DNA from 3 places in the Kosakonia sp. Marseille-Q7440 genome. Region 2 is predicted to be linked to each of the others. Evidence: predicted binding sites of a transcription regulator. Region 2 holds the regulator's gene; each other region holds the start of a gene.
The links. Region 2 encodes Fur, which represses iron uptake genes when iron is present. Its sites were predicted from a motif close to ATAATAATGAGAACNACTATCAA; they were not measured.

Region 1: a site for Fur is predicted at 4,304-4,326, ahead of efeU (iron uptake transporter permease EfeU). Genes of this name have one in related genera too.
Region 3: a site for Fur is predicted at 5,944-5,966, ahead of feoA (ferrous iron transporter A). Genes of this name have one in related genera too.

Annotation. Positions count from the first base shown of each region.
Region 1 is NZ_CBCPLT010000001.1:1,532,432-1,539,986, reverse strand. Features, by position in the region: gene phoH (phosphate starvation-inducible protein PhoH) at 1-418, opposite strand, end outside; gene efeB (iron uptake transporter deferrochelatase/peroxidase subunit) at 953-2,236, opposite strand; gene efeO (iron uptake system protein EfeO) at 2,239-3,366, opposite strand; gene efeU (iron uptake transporter permease EfeU) at 3,416-4,249, opposite strand; gene ACWPW2_RS06945 (NupC/NupG family nucleoside CNT transporter) at 4,532-5,716, shown strand; gene ACWPW2_RS06940 (DUF3574 domain-containing protein) at 5,756-6,184, opposite strand; gene putP (sodium/proline symporter PutP) at 6,284-7,555, opposite strand, start outside.
Region 2 is NZ_CBCPLT010000001.1:1,171,826-1,179,380, reverse strand. Features, by position in the region: gene kdpE (two-component system response regulator KdpE) at 1-223, shown strand, start outside; gene pgm (phosphoglucomutase (alpha-D-glucose-1,6-bisphosphate-dependent)) at 611-2,251, opposite strand; gene seqA (replication initiation negative regulator SeqA) at 2,276-2,830, opposite strand; gene ybfF (esterase) at 3,013-3,777, shown strand; gene ybfE (LexA regulated protein) at 3,916-4,197, shown strand; gene fldA (flavodoxin FldA) at 4,361-4,891, shown strand; gene fur (ferric iron uptake transcriptional regulator) at 5,181-5,627, shown strand; gene ACWPW2_RS05290 (beta-N-acetylhexosaminidase) at 5,728-7,555, opposite strand, start outside.
Region 3 is NZ_CBCPLT010000002.1:495,050-502,604, forward strand. Features, by position in the region: gene bioH (pimeloyl-ACP methyl ester esterase BioH) at 1-375, shown strand, start outside; gene envZ (two-component system sensor histidine kinase EnvZ) at 417-1,769, opposite strand; gene ompR (osmolarity response regulator transcription factor OmpR) at 1,766-2,485, opposite strand; gene greB (transcription elongation factor GreB) at 2,703-3,176, shown strand; gene ACWPW2_RS16175 (Tex family protein) at 3,278-5,614, shown strand; gene feoA (ferrous iron transporter A) at 6,064-6,291, shown strand; gene feoB (Fe(2+) transporter permease subunit FeoB) at 6,322-7,555, shown strand, end outside.

The DNA of each region.
Region 1 (7,555 bases), 360 kb from region 2:
CATAGACGGGCCGGAAATAGGGTGCGAACTTCTCCGAGATATCGCCGGGTAAGAAGCCGAGATCTTCATCAGCTTGCAGGACCGGCCGGGTCACGATAATCCGCTCCACATCCTTATGGATCAGAGCCTCTGCAGCTTTCGCCGCGCTAATCCACGTTTTCCCACAACCCGCTTCGCCAGTGGCGAAAATCAACTGCTTAGTCTCAATCGCATGTAAATAATGCGCCTGAGCCTCATTGCGGGCAGCAATCGGAGAGTTATCACGGCAATCCCGCGCCATGCCAATTGCTTCTACACCACTCATCTGCACAAGCGAGGTGACCGACTCTTCTTCACGCTGTTTATGGCTACGTGAATCACGTCTCAGCACGCGTTTCGCTTCACGACGAGCTTTGATCACTGCTTTCTGTCTTCCCATGGATAGCACCTTGAGTTGTTGGTTTACATCACACGCATCGAAATCGACGCGATTATGCGCACGAACGTCTGAGGGTTGGCTTCCTTGTAAGCCATGGCTTGCCTTTGAAAATGACGTGGCGCAACGAACAGCAAAACCGTCTGCCACATCGTCAGAAGGAGTTAAAAAACAGGAGGAGGAGAAATCAGGGGTGAAAAAGTCGTTGCCGGAGGTGTGCTCCCCGGGCCGGGTTTTGCGAGGTCGTTTTGTCTGTCCACTACAGCACTTTACCATCCGCGATCTCCAGAAGACTTCATCACCGCAGGGATAACCGAATGAACTGCTCATCTAAAGCGTAGCATCAATGCAACAATGTTTTTACCAAACATTAACAGCTACGCACTCTGCGTCGTTCCACAGAGTCTCTTCGATGAATATTACAGAAATATAACAGATACTTTCTAATACATTAAAATTATGCGTGGATGGCAGAAAAAGTATGTCAAATTGCTACAGATAACAGAATATCCTGCCCGGACGGGCAGGATAGGATCTTCACGCTTCGAGAAGAGACTGGGCAAGATAGCCCTGCGTTGACTTCACGCCGGGTAAGGCGAAGAAGAAACCGCCGCCGATGGGCCGGATATACTCCTCCAGCGCTTCGCCATTGAGCCTTTTTTGCACGGTCAGGAAGCCTTTCTCCAGATCGTGCTGGTAACAGACAAACAGCAGGCCCATATCCAGCTGGCCAGAGTTGGTGACACCGAGAGAGTAACTGTAGCCCCGGCGCATCATCAGATTCGCCTGCGTCTCTTTCGTCCGCGGGTTCGCCAGGCGGATATGGCTGTCGAGGGCGATAACCTTGCCCTCGGGATCGCTGGCGTAATCGGGCACATCGTGCTCATGCTGCATGCCGAGCGGCGCACCGCCCTGTTTATCGCGCCCGAAAATAGTCTGCTGCTCTTTCAGCGGCGTGCGATCCCAGAACTCAACGTGGAACTGGATAATGCGCACCGCCTGATAGCTGCCGCCTACTGCCCATGCTGGCTCTCCCTGATCGCCGGTCACCCAGACGATCTCATCCATCAGCGGCGCATTGCTGCTGTCGGGGTTCGCGGTGCCATCTTTAAAGCCGAGCAGGTTTACCGGCGTCTCTTTCCCGCGGCTGCGCGCGGCGTGATCGGAGATAAACCCTTCCCGCTTCCAGCGCACGCTGAGCAGATCCGGCGTGTGCTTGATCACATCGCGCAAGGCGTGGATCACCGTGTCCTGCGTGTTGGCGCAGATCTGCAGCAGCAGATCGCCATGGCAGAGCGCGGCATCGAGCGAGTCGTTAGGAAAACGCATCATCTTCTGCAGCTTCTTCGGTTTCTGCGCCGCAAGACCGAATCGTTCATCAAACAGCGCAGACCCGACAGAGACCGTCATGGTCAGGTTATCCGGCGCGATAAACGGCCCGAGAATGCCTGAATCCATCGGCGGCAGTCGCGGGTTTGGTGTCTCCGGCGCCGGGCCGCCCGCCGTCAGGAAAGCAATACGATCGGTGAGCAGGCGAAACAGGCGGATAAGATCCGCTTTATCCGCCGCCAGCACATCAAATGCCACCAGCATCATCGAGGCCTGCTGCGGCGTTAAGATGCCCGCCTGGTGATCGCCGTAAAACGGCTGCTTTTCCATACGCGAGTCGGGCGAGAGCGTTCCCGGCGCGCTTTGTGGTTTTGCCGCATGCGCGACCGGACAACCGCCAGCGAGAGCAAGCGCGCCACCCAGCGCGCCCATCCCTTTTAACAACCGACGCCGCGAAGGTTCGCTGACGTCGTTTTCTTCATGCTGCTTCATTATTAATCCAGTCCAAGTACGCCGCGCAGCTGCGCCAGATCTTCCGCCAGGGTGGTGATTGGCCCCTTCAGCGCATTACGATCGGCATCGGTCAGCTTGTCATAGGTCTCAAAGCCCGTTTTGGTGCGGTACTTCGCTAAAATGGTATTCACTTTCTTGAAGTTGGCATCCACTTTTGCAAGCAGCGCGCTGTTCTCTTTTTGCAGCTGCGGACGCAGCAGGTCGACAATCTTCTGCGCGCCTTCGATATTGGCCTGGAAATCCCACAGGTCGGTATGGCTGTAACGATCCTCTTCACCGCTGATTTTGCTCGCAGCCACCTCTTCAATCAGCCCGGCTGCGCCACCCACCACTTTTGACGGCGGGAAAGCCAGCTCGTTGATGCGGGTTTGCAGTTCAAGCACATCATGATTGAGCTTATCGGCATAGCTCGCCATGTCTTTGACGCTGTTGTCGCCAAACAGCGCCTTCTCAAGGCGGTGGAAACCGGTGAATTTCGGGTCGGCGGCTTTCTGCTCGTAATCATCTTCACGGGCATCGATGCTGCCATCAAGATCGGAGAAGAGCTCAGCAATCGGCTCAATGCGCTCGTAGTGCTGGCGCGTCGGCGCGTAGAGCGCTTTCGCTTTTTCGATATCGCCCGCTTTCACCGCATCGGTAAAGGCTTTAGTGCCGGAGACCAACTGCGCGGTTTCGCCAACGACATAGGCTTTATAGGCGGTGATCGCCTCGCCAAGGCTCAGCAGTGCATCGCCTTTCGCCGCGTCAGCCGTCGCTTCACCTTTGACCACTAATTTCCCTTTCGGGTTGGTTAACAGACCGCAGGTCATCTCATATTCGCCCGGTTGCAGGTTGGCAGTAAGCTTCTGGCTAAAGCCCGGCGCGATGTTTTCGCGCTCCTCAACCACCATCACGCCTTTAAGGATCTCCCACTCCAGCGCTTTCTGGCTGTGGTTGAGGATCACAAACTGCGTTTTACCGGCGTTGACCGTCAGGTTCATCGGTTCGCACTGCTTATCCGTCACCGTCACTTTTACCTGCGGCACATCCGCTGCCTGTGCCCCGAACGCGCACGCCATCAGCGCGGCGACCCCGATTTGTACTGCGCTACGTCGAAAAAGAATTGCCATGACCCTTCCCTTTAATAAGTGTGTTGTAACTAAGAATCGTTATAGAGGCTTACGGCGCAGCGCGGGAGGGCTGCGCACCGGCACGCGGCGGCATGACAAACAGCACCAGCGCCGGGATTAAATAGAGGAAGTAGACCGCCACTTCGCTGACGCTTGGGGTCTCCTGGTAACCAAAAATGCCCTCCAGCAGCGTGCCGGTCAGCGAATGGGTGGTCAGTACGTTACTTAAATCAAAGGCCACATCCTGGAAATGGTTCCACAAGCCCGCTTCGTGGAAAGCGCGGATTGCACCTGCGGCAAGACCAGCGGCGACAAAAAGAATAAACAGGCTGGTCCATTTGAAAAACGCGCCGAGATTGAGACGTACGCCGCCCCAGTAGAGCAGAAAACCGAGCACCACGGCGGTGGCAAGACCGAGCACGGCGCCAAGCGGCGGCCAGATGCCGACATCTTGTTGAAACGCTGCCAGCAGGAAGAAGACCGACTCCAGCCCTTCACGGGCGACGGCGAAAAAGACCATCAGGATCAGCGCCCAGCCGTGGTTATTGCTGCGCGCCAGCGCGGTATCAACGGCCTGCTCCAGCTGCACTTTGACGTTGCGCGACACGCGGCGCATCCAGAACACCATCCATGTGAGGATCACTACCGCAATCGCCGCGACGATTCCCTCAAACAGTTCCTGCTCTCTTTGCGGGAACTCGCCGGTGGTTTCATTAATGGCGATGCCAAGCCCCAGACAGAGCGCGGCGGCGAGAAAAACGCCGACCCACATCACGCTGATCCAGCGTCCGCGTTGGGTGCGTTTCAGATAACTGGCAATCAGGCTTACAATCAGCGCCGCTTCCAGGCCTTCACGCAACATAATAAGGAATGGGACAAACATAGAACCGCCTTTGTGTTATGCACCGTCAATGGTTGCAAAGAAAGGTAAATTGCATTGATAGTGATTATCATTACGCCAAGAAGAAACTCAAGCGAAAAATATGTTGAGAATGATAACCGGATGTAACCGGCTAGCAGGCTAATGATTCCCTCGTTCGCTTTATGCAGAAGCCGTTGAAAAGCAGCAAAAAGTTAGCTAACGAAGCATTATCTTTCTGTTTACCGCCCCGCACGCCTGTGGCTAAATAAACGCCCGTTTCGTTTACCTGGCTACGCCCAAACTATGCTCAATTTTCTACATTTTCTGCTGGCGCTGGTGGTGATCCTCGCGCTGGCCTGGCTGGTGAGTTTTGACCGCAAGCGCATTCCGTTTCGTTTCATCCTGCAACTGATTGTGATCGAACTGGCGCTGGCCTGGTTCTTTTTACATGCCCAGAGCGGGTTAACGCTGATTAAATATGTCTCCGGCTTCTTTGAGGTGCTGCTGAAATTTGCCGCCGAAGGTACCGGTTTTGTCTTTGGCGGCATGAGCGAAAAAGGGCTGGCGTTTATCTTCCTCGGCGTCCTCTGCCCTATCGTCTTTATCTCCGCGTTGATTGGCATTTTGCAGCACTGGCGTATTCTGCCGATCTTTATTCGCCTGATTGGAACACTGCTCTCGAAGCTTAATGGCATGGGCAAACTCGAGTCCTTCAACGCCGTTAGTTCGCTTATCCTTGGCCAGTCGGAGAACTTTATTGCTTATAAAGGCATTCTGGCGGATCTCTCCTCACGCCGGATGTTCACCATGGCGGCGACGGCGATGTCGACGGTATCGCTGTCGATTGTCGGTGCCTATATGACAATGCTCGACGCCAAATATGTGGTCGCAGCGCTGCTGCTCAATATGTTCAGCACTTTTATCATTCTGTCGGTGATTAACCCATCGCGCGGGCAGGAAGAGGCGGAGATCAAGCTCGAGAAGCTGCATGAATCGCAAAGCTTCTTTGAGATGCTCGGTGAATACATTCTTGCCGGTTTCAAAGTGGCGATGATTATTCTGGCGATGCTGATTGGCTTTATTGCGCTGATCAGCGCCGTTAACGCCCTCTTCTCAGCGCTGTTTGGTATCAGCTTCCAGCAGCTGCTCGGCTACGTCTTCTACCCGCTGGCGTGGCTGATTGGCATCCCGCTAAGTGATGCGCTTCCGGCTGGCAGCATTATGGCAACCAAGCTGGTGGCGAATGAGTTTGTGGCAATGATTGAACTGCAAAAGGTCGCGGCGCAGATGAGCCCACGCGGGCTGGGCATTCTTTCCGTCTTCCTGGTCTCTTTCGCCAACTTTGCCTCTATTGGCATCGTCGCAGGTGCGATCAAGGGGCTGAACGAGCAGCAGGGTAATGCGGTTTCACGTTTCGGACTGCGGCTGGTGTATGGCGCGACGCTGGTGAGCCTGCTCTCCGCAGCGTTTGCCGGCGTAGTGCTCTAAGGTGAGATTTCCCTCTCCCGTTGCGGGAGAGGGACTCTGTCAGAACTGTACGCAGACCGCCTGGTCGACGCGCATCACTGACTCCTGGGCGAAACGCGATTTATAGACTCCGCGCAGCTCATCAATTTCTTTATCGCTTTGCGCATCCTTAGCGTGGATCAGCATCAGGGCTTTACTCGGCTCCCGCGCCACTTTGCCATCGTTACCAAGCCACTGGCCGCGCGCATCAAACACCGTTAACCCTTCGCGAAAACGCGGCGTCACATCGCCATCAACAAACTGCTGCCACTCCTGGGCGGTGATCGCCTTGCCTGCCGGGCGATTAAGACCGAAATAGAGCGTCGTTTGCTCCATCCGATCTGCCGGTGCGCACTGCTGCGCCAGTAGTTGCGGCTTTTGCGCGGGTGCATTACAGCCCGCCAGCAGACCTGCCACCATCAATGCCATCGCCACTTTTATTGTTTTCATTCCCCTGCCCTCACGGTTAATTGTCGGGAGATATCAGCGCAATCCTCATGATTTAGCAACAAAAAAACCCGCCGCAGCGGGTTTTATTAACGAGAGTACTTACTTCGCCTGCGCGCGAACCGGCGGCGCAGAGTGGTAATGGGCATCCGCTTCTGCGAAGCGCTGCTGCATAGCGGCAGACGGCGCTTTGCCGATCAGGCTGAAGACCACAATCCCGAGGCTGCCGAAGATGAAGCCAGGGATGATTTCATACAGGCCCAGCCAGCCGAAGTGTTTCCAGACGATAACGGTGACAGCGCCGATAATCATCCCCGCCAGCGCACCGTTACGCGTCATGCGTGACCACATCACCGAGAGCAGCACTACCGGGCCAAACGCCGCACCGAAACCGGCCCACGCGTAGCTTACCAGGCCAAGCACGCGGTTTTCCGGGTTTGCCGCCAGCGCAATCGCCACCAGCGCGACCACCAGCACCATCGCACGACCAACCCACACCAGCTCTTTCTGGCTTGCCCCTTTACGCAGGAACGCTTTGTAGAAATCTTCCGTAATCGCGCTGGAGCAGACCAGCAGCTGGCAACTCAGGGTCGACATCACCGCTGCAAGGATCGCAGAGAGCAGGATACCGGCAATCCACGGGTTAAACAGCACCTGCGCCAGCTCAATAAAGACGCGCTCGGCGTTCTGGTTTACCGCGCCCGCCAGCGACGGGTTGGTATCAAAGTAGGCGATGCCGAAGAAACCGACCGCCACTGCGCCCGCAAGGCAGAGGATCATCCAGGTCATACTGATGCGACGCGCATGCACAATGGTGTGGTGGGAATCGGCCGCCATAAAGCGCGCCAGAATATGCGGCTGACCGAAGTAGCCCAGCCCCCAGCCCATCAGCGAGACGATGGCGACAAAGTTGAGGCCTTTCAGCATATCGACGTTTTCGATGCTCTTCTGCTTGATCACTTCCAGCGAATCGCCAAAACCGCCGACGGAGATAATCACAATCACCGGGGTGAGGATCAGGGCGAAGATCATCAGGCTGGCCTGCACGGTGTCGGTCCAGCTAATCGCAAGGAAACCGCCGATAAAGGTATAAATAATCGTTGCCGCCGCACCGGCCCACAGCGCCGTTTCGTAGCTCATGCCGAAGGTGCTTTCGAACAGACGCGCGCCCGCCACAATGCCGGAAGCACAGTAAATGGTGAAGAAGACCAGAATTACCACCGCCGAGATAATGCGCAGCAGACGGCTGTTATCTTCAAACCGCCCGGTAAAGTAGTCCGGCAGCGTCAGGGCGTTATTGTTCGCTTCGGTGTGAACGCGCAGACGCCCCGCCACCAGCTTCCAGTTGACCCAGGCACCGACGGTCAGGCCAAT
Region 2 (7,555 bases):
GACGCCGATTGAGTTTCGCCTGCTGGCGGTGCTGCTCAATAACCACGGCAAAGTGCTGACCCAGCGGCAATTGTTGAGCCAGGTGTGGGGGCCGAATGCCGTTGAGCATAGCCACTATCTGCGAATTTATATGGGGCATTTGCGCCAGAAGCTGGAGAGCGATCCGGCGCGCCCGCGTCACCTGTTGACCGAGACCGGGATTGGGTACCGGTTTATGTTGTGAGGCCTGATTTACAAGGCTGATTGCCGGATGGCGCTACGCTTATCCGGCCTACGGGTTACATGTTCCGCGCCGTTTGATTGCCGGATGGCGGCTTGCGCCTTATCCGGCCTACGGGTTGCGTGTCCTGCGCGGTTTGATTGCCGGATGGCGCTACGCTTATCCTGCCTACGGGTTACGTGTTCCGCGCCGTTTGAATGCCGGATGGCGCTGCGCTTATCCGGCCTACGGATTAGGTGTTCTGCGCGGTTTGATTGCCGGATGGCGCTGCGCTTATCCGGCCTACGGGTTTCGGATTTAGTGTTTGATGCAGTTGTAGGTCGGATAAGGCGTCAGCCGCCATCCGACATAAAAAAGGCTCCCGAGGGAGCTTTTTTATTGTGCCGCGATTTACGCGTTTTTCAGCACTTCGCTGACAATTTCTACCGCTTCTTTCTCAATCAGCTTACGGTGTTCGTCGCCGAGGAAGCTTTCGCAGTAGATTTTGTAGGCGTCTTCGGTGCCTGACGGACGCGCGGCAAACCAGCCGTTGTCGGTCATCACTTTCAGGCCGCCAATCGAGGCGCCGTTGCCCGGTGCTGCGGTCAGGCGAGCGGTGATCGCATCCCCTGCCAGCGTGCTGGCGCTCACCATTTCAGGCGAGAGCTTAGAGAGCGCCGCTTTCTGCGCGGAAGAGGCCGCAGCCTGCAGACGGTTGTAGCTTGGCGCGCCAAAGCGGGCAGCCAGTTCGTCATAGTGCTGCTGCGGGTTTTTACCGGTCACCGCAGTGATCTCCGCCGCCAGCAGGCACATGATGATGCCATCTTTATCCGTAGACCACGGCGTACCGTCGAAGCGCAGGAACGAGGCACCCGCGCTCTCTTCGCCACCGAAGCCGAAGCTGCCGTCGTGCAGACCATCAACAAACCACTTAAAGCCCACCGGCACTTCCACCAGCTTACGGCCAAGGTCGTTAACCACGCGGTCGATCATCGCCGAGGAGACCAGCGTCTTACCGACTGCGACATCTTTGCCCCACTGCGGACGATGCTGGAACAGGTAGTTGATCGCTACCGCCAGGTAGTGGTTCGGGTTCATCAGACCAGCCGGGGTTACGATGCCGTGGCGGTCGTAATCCGGGTCGTTGGCGAAGGCCAGGTCAAACTTATCGCGCAGCGCCAGCAGACCGGCCATCGCACACTCGGAGGAGCAATCCATGCGGATCGCGCCATCTTTATCGAGGTGCATAAAGCGGAAAGTCTGATCCACTTCATCATTAACGATGGTGAGGTCGAGCTTGTAGTGCTCGGCGATACGTTTCCAGTACTCAATACCGGAGCCGCCCAGCGGATCGACGCCCAGCTTCAGGCCCGCTTTCTGGATCGCCGCCATATCGACGATCTCCGCCAGCCCTTCAATAAACGGCTGCACCAGATCTTTTTCAGTGACGTGACCGGAAGCCATCGCCGCATCCAGCGAAATGCGTTTCACGCCTTTCAGACCGTCAGCCAGCAGCGCGTTAGCGCGATCTTCCACCACTTTGGTGACGTTGGTGTCGGCCGGGCCGCCGTTCGGCGGGTTGTATTTGATGCCGCCATCTTCCGGCGGGTTATGGGACGGCGTAATCACGATACCATCCGCCTGCGCGCCACCATTTTTGTTGTGCACAAGGATTGCATTAGAGATGGCAGGCGTCGGCGTAAAGCCGTTATTTTCCTGCACGATGATATCGACGCCGTTGGCAGCCAACACTTCCAGCACGGAGATAAACGCCGGCTCAGAGAGGGCATGCGTGTCTTTACCGACATAGCACGGCCCGGTGATGCCGTTTTTCGCACGCTCTTCGGCAATCGCCTGCGCAATGGCAAGGATGTGCGGCTCGTTAAAGCTGTGACGCCATGCGCTACCACGGTGACCTGAGGTACCAAATTTCACCGCATGGTCAGCGTTGCCAACTTCCGGTTTCAACACATAGTACTGCGCAGTCAGCTGCGCGACGTTAATCAAATCGCCCTGTTGCGCAGGTTGGCCCGCGCGCGGATGGTTTGCCATTGCTTCGTCCTTTTAATGCAAGGATTAAATTGTGCCGCAAACTTTCTCAATCAGCTCCGCCGGGAACTGCATTGATTGCATGATGTGTTCAATCATGCTGCATTTACGGCCCGTATTCGTGTTGGTGATGACCCAGTAAGGGGTGTTCGGCACTTGCTTCGGCTTGGTCTGGTTGCCGTTCTGCAGCAGGGTGCGCTCATCAGCGGCAAAGTATACGCGCGTGCGACCGTGCAGAGATTCAGTGGATTCCGTAAACCCTTTGTCATCGAGTGAATAGAGTGTAGACAGGATTAGCAGAAAGCGATTGACCGCTTTTTTCTGCTCGGCGTATTCGTCCGAGAGCAGAAGCTCGCGAACAGCACGGACCTTATCCCGGGTGGTGTTGGCCGGTTTCACCTCTTCGACGACGCTTGCAGCGCGTGTCTCTTTCACCGGCGCGGCGGGCGCTGCAGAGGGAGACGATGATGCGGCGGAGAACTTCAGCATACGCCGTAAAATCTCGGATGCGCTCTCGCCAATGTGCTTGGTATGGCTGGCAATGTAACTGTAGAGCTCATCATCAACTTCAATCGTTTTCATCTTAATCCAGTGCTATATAAAATCTGAATACAAGTATTGGGATTATAAAGTGAAATCCCAACAGCGGATAGGTACACCCCAGGATGGCGGCAAAACTCAGAGTAATGCTTAGCCTTGCAGCCGGGCGGCAGAATGTTCACCATAATAACCTAACCCGTTGGAGTGAAAAAAAGAACTTTGCCATGAAATTGAACACGCGCGCGCAAACTGCACAACATCCGCACAACAATTCCCCGATTGTGCTGGTTCACGGCCTTTTCGGCAGCCTCGATAACCTCGGCGTGCTCGCCCGCGACCTGGTGCAGGATCACGATGTGCTGCAGGTGGATATGCGTAATCACGGCGTGTCGCCCCGCTCACCGGAGATGAACTATCCGGCGATGGCGCAGGATCTGCTTGATACGCTTGATGCCCATCAGATTGAAAAAGCGACCTTTATCGGCCACTCCATGGGCGGCAAAGCGGTGATGGCGCTAACTTCACTGGCACCCGATCGCATCGATCGCCTGGTGGCGATTGATATGGCGCCCGTGGATTATAAGGTGCGCCGTCACGATGAGATCTTTGCCGCTATCAACGCCGTCAGCGAGGCGGGCGTTTCGTCGCGCCAGCAGGCGGCGGCGCTGATGCGCGAGCAGCTTAATGAAGAGGGCGTGGTTCAGTTTTTACTGAAATCCTTCGTTGACGGTGAGTGGCGCTTCAACGTGCCGGTGCTGTGGGATCAATATGCCAATATTGTGGGCTGGGAGACCATTCCGGCGTGGGATAAGCCTGCCCTCTTCGTCTGCGGCGGCAACTCCTCTTATGTCACCGATGCCTACCGCGATGCGCTGCTGGCGCAGTTTCCCCAGGCGCGGGCGTATGTCATTGCCGGTGCCGGGCACTGGGTGCATGCAGAAAAACCTGATGCGGTGCTGCGGGCCATCCGCCGTTATCTGGCAGAGTAAGGCCAACTGATTAAAAAGGCGGCGACCGGTCGTTTCAACGCGCCCGGTCGTTGGCGTGCCGATGTTGGTGATGTATGATGGCGCGCTATTCAGCCCGGGCAGCGGCCCGATTGCGTGTTTTCCCGTAGTATTCATATCATGGCTAAAGAACAAACGGACCGTACGACACTAGATCTGTTCGCGAATGAGCGTCGCCCGGGACGGCCGAAGACCAACCCGCTCTCGCGTGATGAACAGTTGCGCATTAATAAACGCAACCAGCTTAAACGCGATAAGGTTCGCGGGCTTAAGCGCGTCGAACTGAAACTGAATGCGGAAGCGGTGGAAGCCTTAAATGAGCTGGCCGAAGCGCGTGAGATAAGCCGCAGCGAACTTATCGAAGAGATGCTGCTGGCGCAGCTTAAAGCCCTGCGCGGATAGCGATTCTTCTGAATCCTCATCAAATTCCCCTTTTCGTGTGGCATACAGTGCAGTCCGCGGCAATAGCAGTTTCCGCGTTCTTCTCTGTTCTGCTATGATTGCCCTTATCTGTGGGCTTAGCGCTCCCCCTATACTCATTAAGATTCAAGAGGTTATTTTACTCATGGCAATTACAGGCATTTTCTTCGGCAGCGACACCGGCAACACCGAAAACATCGCCAAAATGATCCAAAGCCAGCTTGGTAAAGACGTCGCCGATGTTCATGACATTGCCAAGAGCAGTAAGGAAGATATCGAAGGGTATGACATCCTGTTGCTCGGCATTCCGACCTGGTATTACGGTGAAGCGCAGTGCGACTGGGATGACTTCTTCCCGACGCTGGAAGAGATTGATTTTAATGGTAAGTTAGTGGCGCTGTTCGGCTGCGGCGATCAGGAAGATTACGCTGAGTACTTCTGTGATGCGCTGGGCACCATTCGCGACATTATTGAACCGCGCGGCGCGACGATTGTGGGCCACTGGCCGACTGCCGGTTACCATTTCGAAGCTTCAAAAGGCCTGGCTGATGACGATCACTTTGTAGGTCTGGCGATTGACGAAGACCGTCAGCCAGAACTGACCGCCGAGCGCGTGCAGAAGTGGGTGAAGCAGGTTTCTGAAGAGCTGCATCTTGATGAAATCCTGAATGCCTGATTTTTATGGCGCAATCTGCTGGTTGCGCCGTATCAATAGGTAAAAGCAATCGAAATAATTGCTACATTTTTTTAACTTTCCTACTCATCCCTGTACAATAAGCGCTGCTTAACGTAGTACGCCCGACCGGGAGTTGTCGGCGATACCACGTTTTAAAAGCTTACTTTACTTGAGGGCTTGCAGTTTTCATTTATACATGGCAGTTCTATAATGATACGCATTCGCCCGGGTGCATTCCTTATAACTTCCGAGAAGGAAGTGAATCGTATAGCAACAGGACAGATTCCGCATGACTGACAACAATACCGCATTAAAGAAGGCCGGCCTGAAAGTCACGCTTCCACGTTTAAAAATTCTGGAAGTGCTTCAGGAGCCGGATAACCATCATGTCAGTGCGGAAGATCTTTATAAGCGTCTGATCGACATGGGTGAAGAGATTGGTCTGGCAACGGTGTACCGTGTGCTGAACCAGTTTGATGACGCCGGGATTGTCACCCGTCACAACTTCGAAGGCGGCAAGTCTGTTTTCGAACTGACGCAGCAGCATCACCACGATCACCTTATCTGCCTCGACTGCGGTAAAGTTATCGAATTCAGTGATGACTCCATCGAATTGCGCCAGCGCGAAATTGCCGCTCAACACGGCATCCGCCTGACGAACCACAGTCTCTACCTTTACGGCCACTGCGCCGAAGGTGACTGCCGCGAAGATGAACACGCGCACGACGCAAAATAAGTTCTTCTGAACGTTAAAAGCCAACCGTCAGGTTGGCTTTTTTTATGCCTGCCGGCTGAGCGGCGCGTTAAAAGGTTACGCCGCTCAGAGAGGAAAGCGATCAGGCTTTCAGGCTATCGACGCGGCTGACGCGCCTGCCATCCGGGCTTAAGGTGCGCAGCTGAATTTCTCCTTTAACCTGTGGACGGGATTTCGCTTCATAGTGCTGCCATGTTTTGCCGCGATCGAGGGAGTACTCGACCACCAGCCCCGGGAAGCGGATGTTGACCTCCAGCACACCGTCAACAATTCGCGCCCCTGGCACCGGCAGACGATAATGGATGCCGGCTTTATCCAGCTTCGCCAGCTCGCGATGTCCCAGCAGATTGGCAAAACGCTGCCAGTCTGCCGTTAAGGCCTTCTGATCGACCCACTGCGTCTCGCCGCCTTTGTATTCACGGCCCGCCTGGTAATCCAGCTCCCAGCTTGCGCGGTGCCATGCCCGCTCAGCGACGGCGACCAGACGCGGATAGATCATATACTCCATCTGCTCATCCGTGCGCACCACTTCGCTCCACAGCTCGGCGGAAAGCCCGTAGGCGCCAGGCCACGGCTTGTCTGATTTGGCGCTGAACGCGTTGCCGTCACGGTCGACCGACGTTTCCGCATTTTGCGGCATGTTGTCCGGTGCAAAACTGAAGATCTTGCGCTCATCGCTGAAACGCGTCCCCCAGTAGTAGCCGCTTTCATCCGGGTGAACTTCACTCGGGAAGTCGAGATAGACGTAGTCCGGGTTGGAGACCACCACGCGGAAGCCTTTGTTCGCCCAGTCATTGACGGAATCGAAACCGCCCCAGTAGAGCGCATCCCAGAAGTTGACATTCACATGTCTGGTGGCAAAAACAGAGGCGTCTTTGGCATCTTTAAGCCCATCCTGCCACGCCTGCATCACATCAATGCCGTGCGCCTTAACCAGCTTGCTCACCTCAGCGCCAAAGTAGCTGGAGAGGTGCTCAACGTCGCTCACTTTCCCGGCTTTGATCATCGCCTGGCAGGCCTCCGATTTCGCCCACGGCTTATCCTGCCTGCTCTGATCGATGATGCCTTTACCCGGCTGCGGATCTTTCACATCCGTATAGCCAGCCCCCAGGTAGATATTTTTCGCTTCATCGCCGCCGAAGTGCCAGGTGTGTAGCGGCAGACCCGCTTCTCTGTGCATCTGCTGGATTTCGCCCATCACCTTATCGACAAAGTTGCGCGAGGAGTCCAGGCAAGGATTGAGATAACCGGTGCGATCGTAGAACTGTACGCCAGCGGTAACAGAGGTATCCGTCGGATCGAGCAGGCGGTAACGGCTCGCCTCGCTCTCTTTACCCTCTTTTATCAGGCGATGGTAACGCGCCTCCATTGAGATGACCGCCGCGCGCGCATGGGCGGGCATATCGATCTCCGGGATCACCTCAATGTGCCGCGCTTTGGCATATTTGAGGATCTCGATATAGTCGGCGCGGGTAAAGTAACCGCTGCCGTTGTTATCACGATCCGGCCCGGATCCCAGCTGCGGCAGCAGGCACTGCTTCTCGCTCAGATCGTGGCAGCGCTGGCTGCCAATCTCAGTCAGCTCCGGCAGCCCGGGGATTTCAATGCGCCACCCTTCATCGTCCGTCAGATGGAAGTGGAATTTATTCAGCTTGTAGGCTGCCATCTGATCCAGCAGGCGCAGCACCGCCGCTTTGCTGTGGAAATTACGCCCGACATCCAGATGAATACCGCGATAGTCGAAGCGCGGTGCATCTTTCGCCATCAGAGCGGGGATGGTCATCGCCCCCTGCGCGGGGAGAAGCGAAAGCAGGGATTGCAGGCCATAGAAGACGCCGCTCTGATCAAAACCGGTCACCACCGCCTCTTTATCACTGATACGCAGCTGATAGGCACCGTTGATCGCCTCC
Region 3 (7,555 bases), on a different contig from region 2:
AGCGAGGATTTTCAACGCACGGTTGAGCGCTTTCTGGCGCTGCAAACCATGGGCAGCGATACCGCGCGTCAGGATGCGCGCTTGCTGAAAAGCGCCGTCTTATCGCTGGATATGCCGTCGACGGAGGTGCTGAACGGCGGGCTGGAGATTTTGAAGACGGTCGATCTGCGCGAGGCGTTGCAGAGCCTGTCGCTGCCGTTTTTGCGCCTATATGGTCATCTTGATGGATTAGTGCCGCGTAAGATTGTGCCACTGCTTGATGAGATGTGGCCCGCAAGCGAGTCGATTATCTTCCCGAAAGCGGCCCATGCACCGTTTGTGTCGCACCCTGAAGCTTTTTGCGACGCGCTGCTGGCGCTGAAAGCGAAGTTGTAGAAAGGAAAAGCGCTTTGCCAGCCGTGCAAAGCGCTACAGGTTTACACCTCTTTGAGCTGCCCGTTCTGGCGAACGACAGGGATCGGCAGCCAGGCGCGGATACAGAGCCCGCCGCGCTCGCTGGTGCCCAGTTCCAGCAGTCCGTTATGGTTATCGACAATACGCTGGACAATCGCCAGGCCTAAGCCGGTGCCGCTGGTGCTGCGGGCGCTGTCGCCGCGCACAAACGGCTGGAATAGATGCTCTCGCTGCTCGGGCTTAATGCCCGGGCCATCATCTTCCACCTGGAACCAGGCGCGGTTCAGCTCCGTGCCGCTGCTGACTTTGATCCAGCCATTGCCGTAGCGCGCCGCGTTGACCACCATATTGGCGACCGCGCGTTTAATCGAGAGCGGATGCATGCGCACGATGATTTCACCCTCTTGCAGACCGGTGTCGATTTCACGTTCGTAGCCGCTCTCTGCGGCAATCACTTCTCCGAGCACGGCGTTAAGATCCGCCGCTTCCATCGGCATCTCCTGGCCGGTGCGCAGGTAGTCGATAAACTGCTCGATAATCGCGTTGCACTCTTCGATATCTTTGTTGATGGATTCAGCCAGATAGCCATCCTCTTCACCCATCATCTCGGTCGCCAGACGAATACGCGTTAACGGTGTGCGCAGATCGTGGCTGACGCCCGCCATCAGCAGCGTGCGGTCATCCGCCAGCTGTTTGACACCCGCCGCCATCTGGTTGAAGGCGCGGGTCACCGAGCGCACCTCCGATGCGCCATACTCCCGCAGCGGCGGCGGGATCTGCCCTTTCCCCACTTTCAGGGCGGCATGTTCAAGGTCAACAAGGGGTCGGTTCTGAATACGGATAAAGAGCCACGCGCCGCCGATAGCCAGCAGCATAATCGCCAGCGTATAGCGGAAGAGCGGGGAGAAATCGCCCTGATGAATTTCCGTGAGCGGTACGCGCACCCAAATGTTGGGTGACAGCCAGGTTTTCAGCCACACCACCGGCGAACTTTTGTTCACCTCAACGCGTACTTCGGTCGGTCCGCCGAGCTGCTGCGCCATCTGCTGGCTCAGAAACTCATAGTGCTGCGCCCAACGCAGGCCGGCATCTTCCGCCGCCTCGTTGGAGTAGAGAGAAATGCCTAATTCGCGATAGATCTCGCGGCGAAATGCCGGGGGCACCACCAGCTGCGTGCCATCCTCCAGTTGCAGTTTATCGGTCATCAGCATACGAACTTCGTAAGCAAGAACCTTATTGAACTGCTGAAGGCTTGGCAAAATGGCGAAATTCAGTACCACCAGGTACGTCGTCACCAGGCTGACGAACAGCAAAGTGACGATGAGCAGCAGCGTGCGGGCAAAGGAACTTCGCGGCGAGAAACGCACTCGCATCATGCTTTAGCGCCGTCCGGTACAAATACGTAGCCCAGGCCCCAGACGGTCTGAATATAACGCGGATGCGCCGGATCCTCTTCCACCATGCGGCGCAGGCGGGAGATCTGCACGTCGATGGAGCGCTCCATCGCCGAGTATTCACGACCGCGCGCCAGGTTCATCAGCTTATCGCGCGACAGCGGCTCGCGCGGATGGCTGACCAGCGCTTTCAGCACCGCAAACTCACCGCTGGTTAACGGCATCGGCTCATCTTCGCGGAACATTTCGCGGGTGCCGAGGTTCAGTTTGAACTTACCAAAGGCGATAACCGCTTCTTCCTGAGAGGGGGCGCCCGGCAGTTCATTAGCCTGGCGACGCAGCACCGCACGGATACGTGCCAGCAGTTCACGCGGGTTGAAGGGTTTGGGAATATAGTCGTCGGCACCGATCTCCAGCCCGACAATGCGGTCAACCTCTTCGCCTTTTGCCGTCACCATAATGATCGGCATCGGGTTGCTCTGGCTGCGCAGACGGCGGCAGATAGAGAGACCATCTTCGCCCGGCAGCATCAGATCCAGCACCATCAGATGGAAGGATTCGCGGGTTAACAAACGATCCATTTGTTCCGCGTTAGCCACGCTACGAACCTGGAAGCCCTGCTCAGTAAGGTAACGCTCGAGCAATGCGCGCAGACGCATATCGTCATCCACGACCAGAATCTTATAATTCTCTTGCATTGTTTTTACTCCCAAAGGTTCCGACAATAATGTTTCCGTATTCTAAAAAAGTGCGCGTTAACGACCAGCGAAATCTGGTATACATTCTAGTCGAAATTGTTACAAAGCATATTTAACAGCAGCTTATATGCATATTGCATCACATAAAGCATGATTAATCCGCACGTTACCGCGTTCCGTTTGTAAAGTGCAGCGAAGACATTAATAAGGCCCATCAATGAAAACGCCCCTGATTACCCGTGAAGGTTACGACAAACTGAAGCAGGAACTCGATTTTCTCTGGCGTCAGGAGCGCCCGGAAGTGACAAAAAAGGTCACCTGGGCGGCAAGCCTCGGCGACCGCAGTGAAAACGCTGATTATCAATACAACAAAAAACGCCTGCGCGAAATCGATCGTCGCGTGCGTTACCTGACAAAATGCCTCGAAAATTTAAAAATCGTCGATTATTCGCCGCAACAGGAAGGAAAGGTCTTTTTTGGTGCCTGGGTGGAGATTGAAAACGACGATGGCGATACCCTGCGTTTTCGCATTGTCGGCTACGACGAAATTTTCGGCCGCAAAGATTACATCTCTATCGATTCGCCGATGGCCCGCGCGCTGCTGAAAAAAGAGGTCGGCGATGTGGCGGTAGTGCAGACACCGGGTGGTGAAGCGACCTGGTACGTCAACGAGATCGTCTACGTAAAATAAGTGCCCGGATGAGTCTGAGAGCGCCCGCCAACGGCTGGCATTTTGCTGTGTCAGTCCGTATAACTGTCCCCTGATTTTTTGTTCAGAAGATGATGAAAGACATGATGAATGATTCGCTCTGCCGCATTATTGCGGGTGAACTTAAGGCACGAACCGAACAGGTGGAATCCGCCGTTCGCCTGCTTGATGAAGGCAACACTGTCCCGTTTATCGCGCGTTACCGTAAAGAGGTGACCGGCGGTCTGGACGACACGCAGCTGCGTCAACTTGAAACCCGTCTCGGCTACCTGCGCGAGCTGGAAGAGCGCCGCCAGGCGATCCTGAAATCGATCGGCGAGCAGGGCAAACTGAGCGATGAGCTGGCGCAGGCGATTAACGGCACCCTGAGCAAAACTGAACTCGAAGATCTCTATCTTCCCTACAAACCGAAACGCCGCACGCGCGGGCAGATCGCTATTGAAGCGGGTCTCGAGCCGCTGGCGGATTCGCTGTGGAACGATCCGTCGCAGGATCCTGATACTCTTGCAGCGACCTTCGTAGATGCTGACAAAGGCGTTGCCGACAGCAAAGCGGCCCTCGACGGCGCGCGTTACATCCTGATGGAGCGCTTCGCGGAAGATGCCGCGCTGCTGGCGAAAGTGCGTAACTACTTATGGAAGAACGCCCATCTCGTCTCGACGGTTGTCGCCGGGAAAGAGGAGGAGGGCGCTAAGTTCCGCGACTACTTCGATCATCATGAACCGCTCTCCACCGTCCCTTCTCACCGCGCGCTGGCGATGTTCCGCGGGCGTAACGAATGTATCCTGCAACTTTCGCTGAACGCCGATCCGCAGTTCGATGAGCCACCAAAAGAGAGCCACGGCGAGCAGATTATTATCGATCACCTTGGCCTGCGCCTGAATAACGCTCCGGCGGACAGCTGGCGTAAAGGCGTGGTGAGCTGGACCTGGCGCATCAAAGTGCTGATGCATCTGGAAACGGAGCTGATGGGCACGGTGCGTGAGCGTGCGGAAGATGAGGCGATCAACGTTTTCGCCCGCAACCTGCACGATCTGCTGATGGCGGCACCGGCCGGTCTGCGCGCCACCATGGGTCTCGATCCCGGTTTACGTACCGGCGTGAAAGTGGCAGTAGTCGATGCCACCGGCAAACTGGTCGCTACCGACACCATCTACCCACACACCGGGCAGGCGGCAAAAGCGGCAGTGGCCGTGGCGGCGCTGTGCGAAAAGCATAACGTTGAGCTGGTGGCGATTGGTAACGGCACCGCTTCACGCGAAACCGAGCGCTTCTTCCTCGATGTGCAGAAACAGTTCCCGAAAGTGACGGCGCAGAAGGTGATTGTCAGCGAAGCGGGGGCGTCGGTCTACTCCGCCTCTGAGCTGGCGGCGCTGGAGTTTCCTGATCTGGATGTCTCCCTGCGCGGCGCGGTGTCGATTGCCCGTCGCTTACAGGATCCGCTGGCCGAGCTGGTGAAGATCGACCCAAAATCTATCGGCGTCGGCCAGTATCAGCATGACGTCAGCCAGAGCCAACTGGCGCGCAAACTCGATGCGGTAGTAGAAGATTGCGTAAACGCCGTCGGTGTCGATCTCAATACCGCCTCCGTGCCGCTGCTGACGCGCGTGGCCGGGTTAACCCGCATGATGGCGCAGAACATTGTTGCCTGGCGCGATGAAAACGGTCAGTTCCAGAACCGCCAACAGTTGTTAAAAGTGAGCCGCCTCGGGCCGAAAGCTTTTGAGCAGTGCGCGGGCTTTTTGCGTATCAATCACGGCGATAACCCGCTCGACGCCTCTACCGTTCACCCGGAAACCTACCCGGTGGTGGAGCGCATTCTGGCAGCGACAGAACAGTCTCTGCGCGATCTGATGGGCAACAGCACTGAGCTGCGCAAACTGAAAGCGTCAGAGTTTACCGATGAGCAGTTCGGCGTGCCGACGGTGACCGACATCATCAAAGAGCTGGAGAAGCCGGGCCGCGATCCGCGTCCGGAGTTCAAAACCGCGACCTTTGCGGAAGGCGTTGAGACCCTCAACGATCTCCAGCCGGGCATGGTGCTGGAAGGTGCGGTGACAAACGTCACCAACTTCGGCGCGTTCGTCGATATCGGCGTCCATCAGGATGGGCTGGTACATATCTCTTCGCTGGCGGATAAGTTCGTTGAAGATCCGCATACGGTGGTGAAAGCGGGCGATATCGTGAAGGTGAAAGTGCTGGAAGTCGATCTGCCACGCAAACGTATCGCTCTCACTATGCGTCTCAATGAGCAGCCGGGTGAAAGCGCGCCGCGCCGCGGTGGCAATGGCAATGACCGTGATAATGGCAACCGCAACGCCGCCCGTCCGGCGAAAGCGCCGCGTGGTCGCGACACGCAGCCTGCCGGCAACAGCGCGATGATGGATGCGCTGGCAGCGGCGATGGGTAAGAAACGCTAATAGAAAAGCCCTCTTCTCCTGAAGAGGGCTTTTTTTCTTCCGCCCGTTATTTTGCCCGTTGCGCTTAGGGTTTTATTTTCCGCTGAAGAGAATAGTCAGTAAATTGAAGCTATTCCGCGCGCCATTAGCGGTTGAGCTAATATTGACGACATTTATTATATTTCGATGTGTTATTAAACGCGGTTGCCAAATATAAATTTATTCTTATTATTCCCACTCGCTATTCACTATTTGATCCTGAAAATTCCGATATAGCAAATATTGCGCTACATCAAAAAGAGCGTAACTTTTTAATTATCCCCGCCGGAAGCGCACGCTTTGGATTGCTGATAGAAACCATTCTCATTATCATCGTACCCACAGACTCACTCCTCCTCTCTTTGATGACCAAACGTACGTCTCAACGACGCATGAGTGATATTGACTCGCAGAAAAGATAAGTAGGCTCTATGCAATTCTCTCCTGATAGCGCGTGGAAAATTCTCGGTTTCTCGCCAGAAATAAGCCCGGCATGGCGGCAGAAACTTTTATCCCTCGGCATGTTGCCCGGCTCCTCTTTTAATGTTGTTCGCGTTGCCCCTTTGGGCGATCCGGTGCATATCGAAACGCGCCGCGTTAATTTAGTGTTAAGAAAAAAAGATCTCGCCTTTCTTAAATTAGAAGTGGTTTCACGTTAATCGCAACGTTTTCGCGGGGTGCGAAATAAAATGAAAAAAATGACCATTGGCTTAATTGGCAACCCCAATTCAGGCAAGACGACATTATTCAATCAGTTAACCGGTGCCCGCCAGCGCGTCGGTAACTGGGCCGGGGTCACCGTTGAACGCAAAGAGGGGCTCTTTACCACCACCGACCACCAGGTCACACTGGTTGATCTGCCCGGCACTTACTCGCTAACCACCATCTCCGCGCAAACCTCTCTCGATGAGCAGATTGCCTGCCACTACATTCTGAACGGCGATGCCGATCTGCTGATAAACGTAGTGGATGCCTCTAACCTTGAGCGCAACCTCTACCTGACGTTGCAGTTGCTGGAGCTTGGCGTGCCCTGCATTATTGCCCTCAACATGCTGGATATCGCCGAAAAGCAGAAGCTGCGAATTGATATCGATGCGCTCGCCAGCCGCCTTGGCTGCCCGGTGATCCCGCTGGTCTCCACGCGCGGGCGCGGGATCGAGGCGCTGAAACTCGCCATCGATCGCCACCGTGCCAATGACAATGTCGAACTGGTGCACTACGCGCTGCCGCTGGCGCGCGAGGCAGATACGTTGGCCGGGCAGATGCGCGACGCGCTTCCCTGGCAGCAGCGCCGCTGGATGGGCTTGCAGATGCTGGAAGGGGACATCTATAGCCGCGCCAATGCCGATATTTCCGACAGCCAGCTTAACGCCGCGCTTTCGCGCTTGCAGGCGGAGATGGACGATCCGGCGCTGCATATCGCCGATGCGCGTTACCAGGCCATCGCCGCGATTTGCGATACCGTCAGCAATACGCTGACCGCTGAGCCAAGCCGTTTCACCGCCGCCGTTGACCGCATCATTCTCAACCGCTTTCTCGGCTTACCGATCTTCCTGTTTGTCATGTACCTGATGTTCCTCTTCGCCATCAATATTGGCGGGGCGTTCTCACCCATTTTTGATGCCGGTTCGGTGGCGATCTTTATCCACGGTATTCAGTGGCTCGGGTTTACGCTGCACTTCCCGGAGTGGCTAACGGTCTTCCTCGCCCAGGGGCTGGGCGGCGGTGTGAATACCGTGCTGCCGCTGGTGCCGCAACTGGGGATGATGTACCTGTTTATGTCCTTTCTTGAGGACTCCGGCTATATGGCGCGCGCCGCGTTTGTGATGGACCGCCTGATGCAGTCGCTTGGTCTGCCGGGCAAATCCTTTGTACCGCTGATTGTCGGCTTCGGCTGCAACGTGCCGTCGGTGATGGGCGCGC